Regions from separate parts of the Pantoea sp. YU22 genome, predicted to be linked through region 4. Evidence: predicted binding sites of a transcription regulator. Region 4 holds the regulator's gene; each other region holds the start of a gene.
What was found. The regulator PurR, encoded in region 4, represses purine synthesis genes. The targets are predictions, from matches to a motif close to CANGCAAACGTTTGCNTG.

Region 1 (3,127 bases), on a different contig from region 4:
CTGCGGCCGGCCGCCTCCGCTCGACGATTTACCCCGATATTCAGGCGGTGTGCGATGCGGAGCCGACGCTGGTATGGTCATGCGCCCTGTCGCCCGCGACCCAGCGTCTGCATTTATGGGAAATCGATGCCTCGCAACAGTGGCATGCGTTGCGCGACGTAGAGATGAGTAAACCCAATATCGGACCGCGCACGCTGCGTCTGACCAGCTCGCCGCTGGAACGCAGCGCCCATCCTGAGATGTAAAAAAGGCCGCGTAAGCGGCCTTTAATTTTTCTGGCTGAGGGTGCCAGCGCGGGCGAGATATCGCCCGCGCAGTGTGTTAATGCCCGTCGATAAAGGCGATTTTCAACACAAACAGCAGCGCCACAACCACCACGCAGGGGCTGATCTCGCGCCAGCGGCCAGTGCCCAGCTTCATCACGCAGTAGGCGATAAAGCCCAGCGCAATACCTTCGGTAATCGAGAAGCTGAACGGCATCATCGCCGCAGTAACAAAAGCCGGTACCGCTTCAGTCAAATCGTCCCAGCGCACGCGCGACAGACTGGCGGTCATCAGGACGCCAACATAAATCAGCGCGCCTGCGGCCGCATAGCCTGGCACCATCGCCGCCAGCGGCGAGAGGAACATCACCAGCAGGAAAAGCACGCCGGTCACCACCGCCATCAGGCCGGTGCGGCCGCCAGTCGCCACGCCGGACGAACTTTCGATGTAAGCGGTCACTGACGAGGTACCCGCCAGCGCACCGGTTACTGAGCTGAAGCTGTCAACGAACAGCGCCTGCTTCATGCGCGGGAACGTGCCTTTCTCATCGGTGAGGCCCGCTTTATCGGTTACGCCGATCAGGGTGCCGGAGGAGTCAAACAGGTTGACCAGCATAAAGGAGAAAATCACGCCCGCCATGCCGATATTGAACGCGCCTTTAATGTCCGCCTGCCCTAATACGCTGCTGACTGCAGGCGGCGCAGAGAAGAGGCCGACATATTTCACATCGCCCAGCGCCCAGCCGATTGCCGTGGTAATGACCATCGAGATCAGCACCGCCGCATGGATATTGCGCGACGCCAGAATCGCGATAATAAAGAAGCCGAGCGCGCCGAGCAGGACGCTGTGCGAGGTCAGATTACCCACGGCGGCGATAGTATCGGGATTCGCCACGATAATACCGGCGTTTTTCAGCCCCATCATGGCGATGAAAAGGCCGATGCCAGCGGTAATGCCGACGCGCAGGCCCAGCGGGATATTGGCGATCATCCAGTAGCGCACGCGCAGCAGCGTCAGGATCAGCAGGCCCAGCGCACCCCAGAAAATCGCGCCCATACCGACCTGCCACGAGTAGCCCATCGCGCCAACCACCACAAAGGCGAAAAAGGCGTTCAAGCCCATCGCCGGTGCCAGCGCCACCGGCAGGTTGGCGACCAGCCCCATCAGAATACTGCCGAAGGCGGCGATCAGACAGGTAGTGACGAATACCGCCTGGGTATTCATGCCCGCCACGCCAAGAATCTGTGGATTTACAAAGACGATGTAGACCATCGTCAGGAAAGTGGTGACACCGGCGATAATCTCGGTGCGCACCGTAGTGCCATGTTCCTGCAGCTTGAAAACGCGCTGCAAAAGGCCTTGTTTACTCATGCCAGCGATCCTGATGAAAAGAACTCGGCGCGTATCCTGACCGCTTTGCCGCGGCAATACAATGATTTTTCGCAACCGTTTCCGGGATCGCAATCTGCGGCGATTAGGTTAAAGTGTGTGCTCTCCCGAAATCAGAAGGATAGCGACAGATGTCAGTAGAGTGTGTGTTTTTTGACTGCGACGGCACCCTGGTGGACAGCGAATTGCTCTGTACCCAGGCTTACGTAAACACCTTCGCCCGCTACGGAATAAGCTGCTCACTGCAGGAGATGTTCGAAAAATATAAAGGCGTCCAGCTCTACGACATTATCCGCGACGTGGCTGAAACACATCACGCCTCGCTGCCGCAGGCAGCGTTTGAAACCGATTACCGCGCCGAGGTGGCGCGCCTGTTCGACGCGTCCCTGACGCCGATCCCCGGCGCAAAAGCGCTGGTGGAGAAAATTACCGTACCGATGTGTGTCGTCTCTAACGGCACGGTAAAGAAGATGCAACACTCGCTGGGACTGACCGGTATGCTGCCCTGGTTTAACCAGCGCCTCTTCAGCGGCTACGATATCTCGCGCTGGAAGCCCGATCCCGGACTGATGTATTACGCCGCCGAACAGATGCAGGTGCCTGTCGAGCGCTGCATTCTGGTCGATGATTCAGAAGCGGGCGCCCGCGCTGGCATTGCGGCAGGCATCCCGGTGTTTTACTACTGCGCAGACGCACATAATCCTGACATCGATCACCCGCTGGTGACGCGCTTTACCGATATGGCGGAACTGCCCGCGCTGTGGCAGGCGCGCGGCTGGCAGTTAACGGACTGACGGCGGATGCGCGACTGGCTTCCTTAATCAACCAATGGCGCCCAGCGAATCGTCGTTACCCTGCTTTTTCGGCAGCAAAAAGAGCGTGGCGAAAATATCCAGCAGGTAAATTAGCGCCAGCAGCGTAATCGCCGCGACAAAGGAGATCTTGGCCGCCAGCAGCCCGATCACCAGCGGGCCGAAACCGCCGACGCCGCGTCCGAGGTTGAATAAGACATTCTGCGCCGTGGCGCGCGCCTGCGGCGGGAAGGTGTCGGAGATCAGCGCGCCGTAGCCGCCAATCATGCCGTTGACGAACATGCCCATTAGCGCGCCGGTGAACAACATCACGGTGGGATCGCGCAGCTGCGCGTAGATCACCACCATCGCTACCGCGCCGAACTGATAGAGCAGGAAAATTTTCCAGCGCGCGAAGCGGTCCGCCAGCACGCCAAACAGCCAGATGCCGAAGGTCATGCCGACCACGGTGACCGCCGTCCATAAACCCGACTTCGTCAGGCTGAAGCCGAAGTTAGCGGAAAGATAGCTCGGCATCCAGATCATCAGCCCGTAATAGCCGAAGTTCTGCACCGAGGTCAGGATAAAGATGCCAAGGCTCGCTTTCGCCGTGGCGCGATCCTGCACCAGCATTTTCAGACGCGCGACGAAAGAGAGCGAAGGCGTCTGCTCTACCTGACGGG
Region 2 (3,127 bases), on a different contig from region 4:
AGCGACGCTGCCGTTAATACGCCCGCTTGCGCAGGCGTCGAGGATGGACTGAAGATTGCTTCCGTTGCCGGAAATCAGCACAACCAGCTTTTTCATGCGTTAATAACCACGCGCTCTTCCGAGTCTGAGGCTTTAATCACGCCGATTTTCCAGGCTTTCTCGCCTGCAGCGCGCATTAGCTCGACCGCTTTATCTGCTTCGGCGGCGCTTAGCGCGATCACCATGCCCACGCCGCAGTTAAAGGTGCGGTACATCTCGTGACGGCTGACGTTGCCTGCCTGCTGCAGCCAGTTAAAGACGGCAGGCCATTCCCAGCTCTTCTCGTCGATAATCGCCTGGGTATTATCTGGCAGTACGCGCGGAATATTTTCCCAGAAGCCGCCGCCGGTCAGGTGAGCAATCGCATGGACATCGACCTGCTCGATCAGGCTCAGAATATTTTTCACATAGATGCGGGTCGGCTCCAGCAGATGATCCGCCAGCGGTTTGCCGTCCAGCTGCTTAGTCTGCGGATCGGTCTGGCTCACCTCGAGGATTTTGCGCACCAGTGAATAACCGTTGGAGTGCGGGCCGCTGGAGCCCAGCGCGATCAGCACGTCGCCGTCCTGCACTTTTGACCCGTCGATAATTTCCGATTTCTCGACCACGCCGACGCAAAAACCGGCCACGTCATAATCTTCGCCGTGGTACATGCCCGGCATTTCTGCGGTTTCGCCGCCGACCAGCGCGCAGCCGGACTGCAGGCAGCCCTCGGCGATGCCGGTGATAACGGAAGAGGCGGTCTCGACGTCCAGCTTGCCGGTAGCGTAATAGTCGAGGAAAAACAGCGGTTCCGCGCCCTGAACCACCAGATCGTTCACGCACATGGCGACCAGATCGATACCGATAGCGTCATGGCGCTTCAGATCCATCGCCAGACGCAGCTTGGTGCCGACGCCGTCGGTTCCGGAGACCAGCACCGGCTCGCGATATTTCTGCGGCAGCGCGCAAAGTGCGCCGAAACCGCCCAGCCCACCCATCACTTCCGGGCGGCGAGTCTTTTTCACTACGCCTTTAATACGGTCAACCAGAGCATTACCAGCATCGATATCAACGCCGGCGTCTTTGTAGCTGAGAGAGGTCTTGTCGGTCACTGCGGAATCCCCACGCGATTGCGGTTGGTGGTTAACAAAAAGCGCGGCAATTCTAACAGCGCAGGCAAACGTTTGCGAGCCCCATTGCCTGGTCAAATTGCGCGCCGGACGATTTTCATCAATCCTTGAATGCAGGATCTAAAGTTTCCCTCTTTGCGCAACGACATATGGCGCGCTTGCGAAAAGGCGGTATAATCCCGCGATTTTTTTTTAGCTCAACTCATTCCGGGAGAACACCAATGAAGATCGTGGAAGTCAAACACCCGCTGGTCAAACATAAACTGGGCCTGATGCGTGAGCACGATATCAGTACGAAGCGCTTCCGCGAGCTGGCGTCGGAAGTCGGCAGCCTGCTGACCTACGAAGCCACCGCCGATCTGGAAACCGAGCGCGTCACCATCGAAGGCTGGAACGGCCCGGTGGAAATCGATCAAATCAAAGGTAAAAAAATCACCGTAGTGCCGATTTTGCGCGCCGGTCTGGGGATGATGGAAGGGGTGCTTGAGCATGTGCCGAGCGCGCGCATTAGCGTGGTCGGGGTCTACCGCGATGAAGAGACGCTGGAGCCGGTGCCTTACTTCCAGAAGCTGGTTTCCAATATCGAAGAGCGCCTGGCGCTGGTGGTCGACCCGATGCTGGCAACGGGCGGCTCGATGATCGCCACTATCGATCTGCTGAAGAAAGCGGGCTGCACCAGCATTAAAGTGCTGGTTCTGGTTGCCGCGCCGGAAGGGATCGCCGCGCTGGAGAAGGCGCATCCGGACGTGGAGCTCTACACCGCTTCAGTCGATCATGGACTCAATGAAAAGGGCTATATCATTCCGGGGCTGGGCGATGCCGGCGACAAAATTTTCGGGACTAAATAACTGAATCAGCCGACCAGAGAGTCGGCTTTTTTTTGGCAAAAAAACACAACCTTTTAAGGGGATAAATGATGACTCGTCGCGCCATTGGCGTTAGCGAACGCCCGCCGTTACTGCAAACCATACCGCTCAGCCTGCAACATCTCTTCGCCATGTTTGGCGCGACGGTGCTGGTGCCGATCCTGTTCCATATCAACCCGGCAACGGTGCTGCTGTTCAACGGCGTTGGCACGCTGCTTTATCTTTTTATCTGTAAAGGCAAAATCCCCGCCTATCTCGGCTCCAGCTTCGCCTTTATCTCGCCGGTGCTGCTGCTGTTGCCGCTGGGCTATGAGCTGGCGCTGGGCGGTTTTATCCTGTGCGGTGTGCTGTTCTGTATCGTCGCGCTGATTGTGAAAAAGGCGGGTACCGGCTGGATCGACGTGATGTTCCCGCCGGCGGCGATGGGCGCAATCGTGGCGGTTATCGGGCTGGAGCTGGCGGGCGTGGCGGCCAATATGGCGGGTCTGCTGCCGGCGGAAGGGAGCAGCGCCGACAGCACGACGATAATCATTTCGCTGGTGACGCTGGCGGTGACGGTTTTCGGCTCGGTGCTGTTTCGTGGTTTCCTCGCCATTATCCCTATCCTGGTCGGCGTGGTCGTGGGCTATGCGCTCTCTTTCGCAATGGGCATCGTCGACTGGACGCCGGTCTATAACGCGCCCTGGTTCGCGCTGCCGACCTTCTATACGCCGCGTTTCGAATGGGCGGCGATGCTGACGATTCTGCCCGCTGCGCTGGTGGTCATCGCTGAACATGTCGGGCATCTGGTCGTAACCGCGAATATCGTGAAAAAAGATCTGATCCGCGATCCCGGCCTGCACCGCTCAATGTTCGCGAACGGTCTTTCAACCGTCATCTCTGGCTTCTTCGGCTCGACGCCGAATACCACCTACGGCGAAAATATCGGCGTTATGGCGATTACCCGCGTCTACAGCACCTGGGTAATCGGCGGCGCGGCGATCATCGCTATCCTGCTGTCGTGCGTCGGCAAACTGGCGGCGGCAATTCAGGCGATCCCGGTGCCGGTCATGGGCGGCGTCTCGCTGCTGCTTTATGGTGTGATTGGCGCGTCGGGCATCCGCGTGCTGA
Region 3 (3,127 bases), on a different contig from region 4:
TCAGGCCACGCTGCGCAGCCTTACCGATCAGGCGTTAACGCTGCTGGAGAGCGTGCCGATCGCCGAGCTGCTGCCGCAGGAGCTGGCGCAGGGATTGATTAGCCTGCCGGAGGCGCTGCGCACGCTGCATCGCCCACCGCCCGATCTGCGTCTGAGCGAACTGGAGCACGGCCGTCATCCGGCGCAGCGTCGTCTGATTCTGGAAGAGCTGCTGGCGCACAATCTCAGTATGCTGGCGGTGCGCGCTGGGGCGCAGCGCTATTACGCGCTGCCGATGACGCCGCGCCATACGCTGAGCGACAAACTGCTGGCGGCGCTGCCCTTCTCCCCAACCAACGCGCAAAAACGCGTGGTGCAGGAAATAGAGCGCGACCTGGAGAATGATTTTCCGATGATGCGCCTGGTACAGGGCGACGTCGGATCCGGTAAAACCCTGGTCGCAGCACTGGCGGCGCTGGATGTTATTGCGCACGGCAAACAGGTGGCACTGATGGCGCCTACCGAGCTGCTGGCAGAACAGCACGCGAACAACTTCCGCAGCTGGTTCGCGCCGCTCGGGATTGAAGTTGGCTGGCTGGCCGGCAAGCAGAAAGGCAAAGCGCGTCAGGCGCAGCAGGAGGCGATCGCCAGCGGCCAGGTGGCAATGGTGGTCGGCACGCACGCGCTGTTCCAGGAGCAGGTGCAGTTCAAAGGCCTGGCGCTGGTAATAATCGACGAGCAGCACCGCTTCGGCGTGCACCAGCGGCTGGCGCTGTGGGAGAAGGGCGAAGAGCAGGGCTTCCATCCGCATCAGCTGATTATGACCGCTACGCCGATCCCGCGTACCCTGGCGATGACCGCTTACGCCGATCTCGATACGTCGACCATTGACGAACTGCCGCCAGGCCGTACGCCGGTCACCACCGTGGCGATCCCTGACAGCCGCCGCGACGACATTATCGCCCGCGTGCGGCATGCCTGCCAGGAGGGCCGCCAGGCTTACTGGGTCTGCACGCTGATCGAAGAGTCTGAGTTGCTGGAAGCGCAGGCGGCGGAAGCGAGCTGGGAAGCCTTAAAAGCTGCGCTGCCCGATCTGAATATCGGCCTGGTGCATGGCCGCATGAAGCCTGCGGAGAAGCAGGCGGTAATGGCGGCCTTTAAAGCCAATGAGATGCAGCTGCTGGTAGCCACGACGGTGATTGAGGTCGGCGTCGACGTCCCCAACGCCAGCCTGATGATTATCGAAAACCCGGAACGCCTGGGTCTGGCGCAGCTGCATCAGCTGCGCGGACGCGTCGGGCGCGGCGCGGTTGCCTCGCACTGCGTCCTGCTCTACAAGGCGCCGCTGAGCAAAACCGCGCAGCGGCGTTTGCAGGTGCTGCGCGACAGCAACGACGGCTTTGTTATTGCCCAGCACGATCTGGAGATCCGCGGCCCGGGCGAACTGCTGGGTACACGCCAGACCGGCAACGCCGAGTTCAAAGTCGCGGACCTGCTGCGCGATCAGGCGATGGTGCCAGAAGTGCAGCGCGTGGCGCGCCATATCCACCAGCATTACCCAGAACAGGCCAGGGCGCTGATTGAGCGCTGGCTGCCGGAAACCGCCCGCTACACCAACGTCTGACCCGCCTCCTTTTTCACCGGCTAAACCGCTCCTTTCTGCGCGCTTAAGATAAAGAGTGGCAAACGATTGCTTTCAGCCATAAGCGGTTTAAAATCCCCCTCTTCACAGATTGGGAAGCCACTTTATGTCCGTTAAGCAACCAGACGCCACCCTGAATAAATCAACCGCGCCGCGCCAGAGCGAGCTGATTTATCGTCTTGAAGATCGTCCGCCGCTGCCGCAAACGCTGTTTGCCGCTGGTCAGCATCTGCTGGCGATGTTCGTGGCGGTCATCACCCCCGCTCTGCTTATTTGTCAGGCGCTGGGCCTGCCTGCGCAGGATACGCAACATATTATCAGCATGTCACTTTTCGCCTCCGGCGTGGCTTCCGTGCTGCAGATTAAAACCTGGGGTCCGGTCGGTTCAGGCCTGCTGTCGATCCAGGGCACCAGCTTCAACTTTGTTACGCCTTTAATTATGGGCGGCATGACGCTGAAAAACGGCGGCGCTGACGTGCCGACCATGATGGCCGCGCTGTTCGGTACGCTGATGGTCGCGTCCTGTACCGAAATGGTGCTGTCGCGCGTGCTGCATCTGGCGCGCCGCATCATTACTCCGCTGGTCTCCGGCATTGTTGTGATGATTATCGGCCTGTCGCTGATTCAGGTCGGGCTGACCTCGATTGGCGGCGGCTTCGCCGCCATGAACGATCACAGCTTCGGCGCGCCGAAAAACCTGCTGCTGGCGGGCGTAGTGCTGGCGGTGATCATCGTACTCAACCGGCAGCGCAACCCCTATTTGCGCGTCGCGTCGCTGGTTATCGCCATGGCCGTCGGCTATTTCGCCGCCTGGCTGATGGATATGCTGCCGCAGGCCGCCGCGCCGGTCAGCCAGCCGCTGCTCTCGGTACCGTCGCCGCTCTACTACGGCCTGGGCTTTGACTGGAACCTGCTGATCCCGCTGATGCTGGTATTTATGGTGACGTCGCTGGAGACCATCGGGGATATCACCGCCACTTCGGACGTCTCAGAGCAGCCGGTAAGCGGCCCCCTCTATATGCAACGTCTGAAAGGCGGCGTGCTGGCGAACGGGCTGAACTCCTTTGTTTCCGCCCTGTTCAATACGTTCCCGAACTCCTGCTTCGGCCAGAACAACGGCGTTATCCAGCTTACCGGCGTCGCCAGTCGCTACGTGGGCTTTGTGGTGGCGCTGATGCTGATCCTGCTTGGCCTGTTCCCGGCGGTTAGCGGTTTTGTGCAGCATATTCCGGAACCGGTACTGGGCGGCGCGACCATCGTGATGTTCGGTACCATCGCCGCCTCTGGCGTGCGCATCGTATCGCGCGAGCCGCTGAACCGCCGCGCGATTATGATTATCGCGCTGTCGCTGGCGGTCGGTCTGGGCGTATCGCAACAGCCGCTGATCCTGCAGTTTGCACCAGACTGGCTGAAGACGCTGCTCTCTTCTGGCATCGCCGCAGGCGGGATCACCGCCATCGTGCTGAACCTGATCTTCCCGCAGGAAAAGTAATCTCTCCGGCGGGT
Region 4 (3,127 bases):
AAACGTTAATATTTGCAGAATGCTGTGAAATATTTTGAAGGGAATAATTATGTGGTCTGAATATGCGCTTGAGGTGGTGGACGCCGTCGCGCGTACCGGCAGCTTCAGCGCCGCCGCTAAGGAACTGCATCGCGTGCCTTCTGCCGTCAGCTATACGGTGCGTCAGCTGGAAAGCTGGCTGGCGGTACCGCTCTTCGAGCGGCAGCACCGCGACGTGGCGCTGACCGCCGCGGGAGAACATTTCGTACGGGAAGGACGCGAAGTTATCAAAAAAATGCTCGCCACCCGCAGGCAGTGCCAGCAGCTGGCGAATGGCTGGCGCGGCCAGCTGAGCATAGCGGTTGATCGCATCGTGAAGCTGTCGCGCAGCCGCCAGCTGGTCACGGACTTCTATCGCCATTTCCCCGATATGGAGCTGCACATCAGCTATGAAGTTTTTAACGGCGTCTGGGATGCGCTGGCCGACGGGCGCGTAGACGTGGCGATCGGCGCGACCCAGGCGATTCCGGTCGGTGGACGCTTCTCTTTTCGCGATATGGGCGCGCTAAACTGGCGCTGCGTTGTGGCGCGCCAGCATCCGCTTACGCAACAGCCGCGACTCGACGACGACGCGCTGCGCGCCTGGCCGTCGCTGGTGCTGGAAGATACCTCGCGTGCGCTGCCGCGCCGCATGACCTGGACGCTCGATAATCAACGGCGTCTGGTGGTGCCGGACTGGCAGGCGGGGCTGGCGTGCGTACTGGATGGATTATGCGTGGCGATGATGCCGGGCCATCTGGCGCGTCCGTTGCTGGACAGAGGGGATCTGGCGGAGCTGACGCTGCCTGCGCCGTTCCCGGAAAGCCCCTGCTGCGTGAGCTGGTCGGAAGCGCACGCATCGCCGGCACTGAGCTGGCTGCTCAGCTATCTCGGCGATGCGCAAACGCTCAATCAGGAGTGGTTAAGCGAGGATTAACGGCGGTAGTCGCGGAAGGGACCGTCACCGACCGAGCGACGTTCAATCAGCGTCGGGTGCACTTCAATGGTCTGCGACTCTTCGCGTTTGCTGGTGATGCGATCCAGCAGCATCTCCAGCGCCTTCTCGCCCAGCTGGGCTTTAGGCTGATGGACGGTAGTCAGGGCTGGCGTGAAGTAGCGCGCGTTGCGCACATTATCATAGCCGATCACTGAAATATCCTGCGGCACGCGCAGGCCCATCTCGTCGGCGGCGCAGATCGCCCCCATCGCCATAATATCGCCGCCGCAGAAGATCGCCGTTGGGCGCTGCTTCTGCTGCAGGATCTGTTGCATCGCCTGATAGCCCGATTCTGGCTCAAAATCGCCCTGCACAATCCACTCGGAACGCACCGCGATGCCTGCTTCCTGAAGCGCTTTTAAAAAGCCTGCATGACGGCCGCCGCCGGTGTTGCGCTCCAGCTGACCCGGTATGGCGCCGATGTCGCGATGGCCGCGTTCAATCAGGTAGCGCCCCGCCAGATAGCCGCCCTGGAAGGCGTTATCGAGCACGGTATCGGTAAAGTCTGCGCGCGATTCGCCCCAGTCCATCACGACCATCGGGATATTGCGATTCTCTTCCAGCATCTTCAGCAGATCGTCCGGGTACTCGGAACACATTACCAGCAGTCCATCGACGCGCTTCTGCGCCATCATCGACAGGTAAGCGCGCTGCTTCTGCAGATCGTTGTGGGCGTTGCCGAGAATCAGGGTATAGCCGCGCTCAAAGCAGTGGTGCTCCACCGCTTCGATAATTTCCGCAAAATAGGGCGCCTCGCTGGAAGTGGCAAGCAACCCCAGCGTCTTGGTGTGATTTACCTTCAGGCTTCGCGCCACGGCGCTGGGCGAGTAGTGCAGCTCCTGAATCGCCTGCCAGACGGCGTTGCGCGTCTCTTCCGCAACGAAGCGCGTTTTATTGATAACGTGAGAAACGGTGGTGGTGGAGACACCCGCGCGCTTCGCGACATCTTTGATTGTTGCCATTAAAAAGAGACTCCAGAACTCATCAATAACTCGCTGATAAGCATAATGTTAAACGTTTGCGTCCGCTAAGAGACTTTTCTGTTAATTCGCTACAGTTTTTGTCGGTGAAATATTCACTGGGCGGGACAAAACAGAGGCTGTTGCGTGCGAACGGAACCGGTGTTGCGTCAGTTGCGCAACAAAGCCGGAGATTCTAACAAGGCTTGCAGGATAAAACGAGATTTTTACCGGCAACTATGGGAAAATCCCTTAAGACCCTGTTAATTGTGTGGATAAGGAAAAGTGATGAGCACTGATTTGAAAATGGCACTGATGACGACCTGTGCCGCGCTGCTGATGATCGTAGCGTTTAGCTTTACCGCCGTGATGCACTGATACGCAGCGATAAAAAAACCGGGGAGGCCCCCGGTTTTTCTTTTCTGTCTTAGCGTATGGTTTTCGGCGTCATCATTCGGCGCGCGCCGATGTAGTGACGCTGCCAGTAATCTTCCGACAGACCGCTGATCTGGATATCTTTTCCGGTGCGCGGCGACTGAATAAATTTGCCGTTGCCGAGATAAACGCCAACGTGATCGGCCGTACCGCGACCGTTAATACGGAAAAACACCAGGTCGCCTTTCTCCAGCGATTCGCGCTTCACCGGCGCGGCGTCGCGCAGGTGGTACATTTCATTGGCGGTGCGCGGAATTCTGAATTTCACTAAATCCTTATAGGCGTACCAGACCAGGCCGCTGCAGTCGAAACCGGTATGCGGAGAGGTGCCGCCCCACTGATAGGGTTTGCCCAGCTGTCCCATCAGCTTGGTCATCGCGGTTTCGCGCGCTTTCTGGTAACGCAGGCGATGAGACTTGCTCATTTTGATGGTGGTGCCGTCATCGGCGTCCAGCAGCTGCAGCTTAGCGGTTTTGGCCGTACCCAGCTCGCGCTGATGGCCATAACGTTTACGGGAAGATTTAAGGGATTTTTTCTGTTCGCCAGCGGAATGAGAAAGTGAAGCCGTTTCGATTTTCTTCTGTTTTTTCAGTTTAATTTTTTGCGTAGCAGAAGAAGGGCGCGATTTTTTCGAGCTGCTTTTAACCGGCCGCCGTTTGCGTCGCTCATCTTCGCGCGCGCTTTTTTTCTCCGCCTTGTGCAGGCTGGCGTTAACCGG

Region 1: the regulator PurR is predicted to act here: its motif matches at 1,704-1,721, upstream of EKL29_RS15575 (NCS2 family permease).
Region 2: the regulator PurR is predicted to act here: its motif matches at 1,195-1,212, upstream of purM (phosphoribosylformylglycinamidine cyclo-ligase).
Region 3: the regulator PurR is predicted to act here: its motif matches at 1,659-1,676, upstream of EKL29_RS16950 (NCS2 family protein).

What each region holds. Positions count from the first base shown of each region.
Region 1 covers NZ_RYDU01000011.1:88,191-91,317, forward strand. The annotation lists gene EKL29_RS15570 (4'-phosphopantetheinyl transferase superfamily protein) at 1-245, shown strand, start outside; gene EKL29_RS15575 (NCS2 family permease) at 322-1,635, opposite strand; gene yieH (6-phosphogluconate phosphatase) at 1,785-2,447, shown strand; gene EKL29_RS15585 (MFS transporter) at 2,475-3,127, opposite strand, start outside.
Region 2 covers NZ_RYDU01000005.1:122,813-125,939, reverse strand. The annotation lists gene purN (phosphoribosylglycinamide formyltransferase) at 1-96, opposite strand, end outside; gene purM (phosphoribosylformylglycinamidine cyclo-ligase) at 93-1,133, opposite strand; gene upp (uracil phosphoribosyltransferase) at 1,373-1,999, shown strand; gene uraA (uracil permease) at 2,068-3,127, shown strand, end outside.
Region 3 covers NZ_RYDU01000013.1:103,691-106,817, forward strand. The annotation lists gene recG (ATP-dependent DNA helicase RecG) at 1-1,603, shown strand, start outside; gene EKL29_RS16950 (NCS2 family protein) at 1,728-3,113, shown strand.
Region 4 covers NZ_RYDU01000001.1:630,736-633,862, forward strand. The annotation lists gene punR (DNA-binding transcriptional activator PunR) at 50-955, shown strand; gene purR (HTH-type transcriptional repressor PurR) at 952-1,977, opposite strand; gene EKL29_RS03055 (YnhF family membrane protein) at 2,263-2,352, shown strand; gene EKL29_RS03060 (C40 family peptidase) at 2,402-3,127, opposite strand, start outside.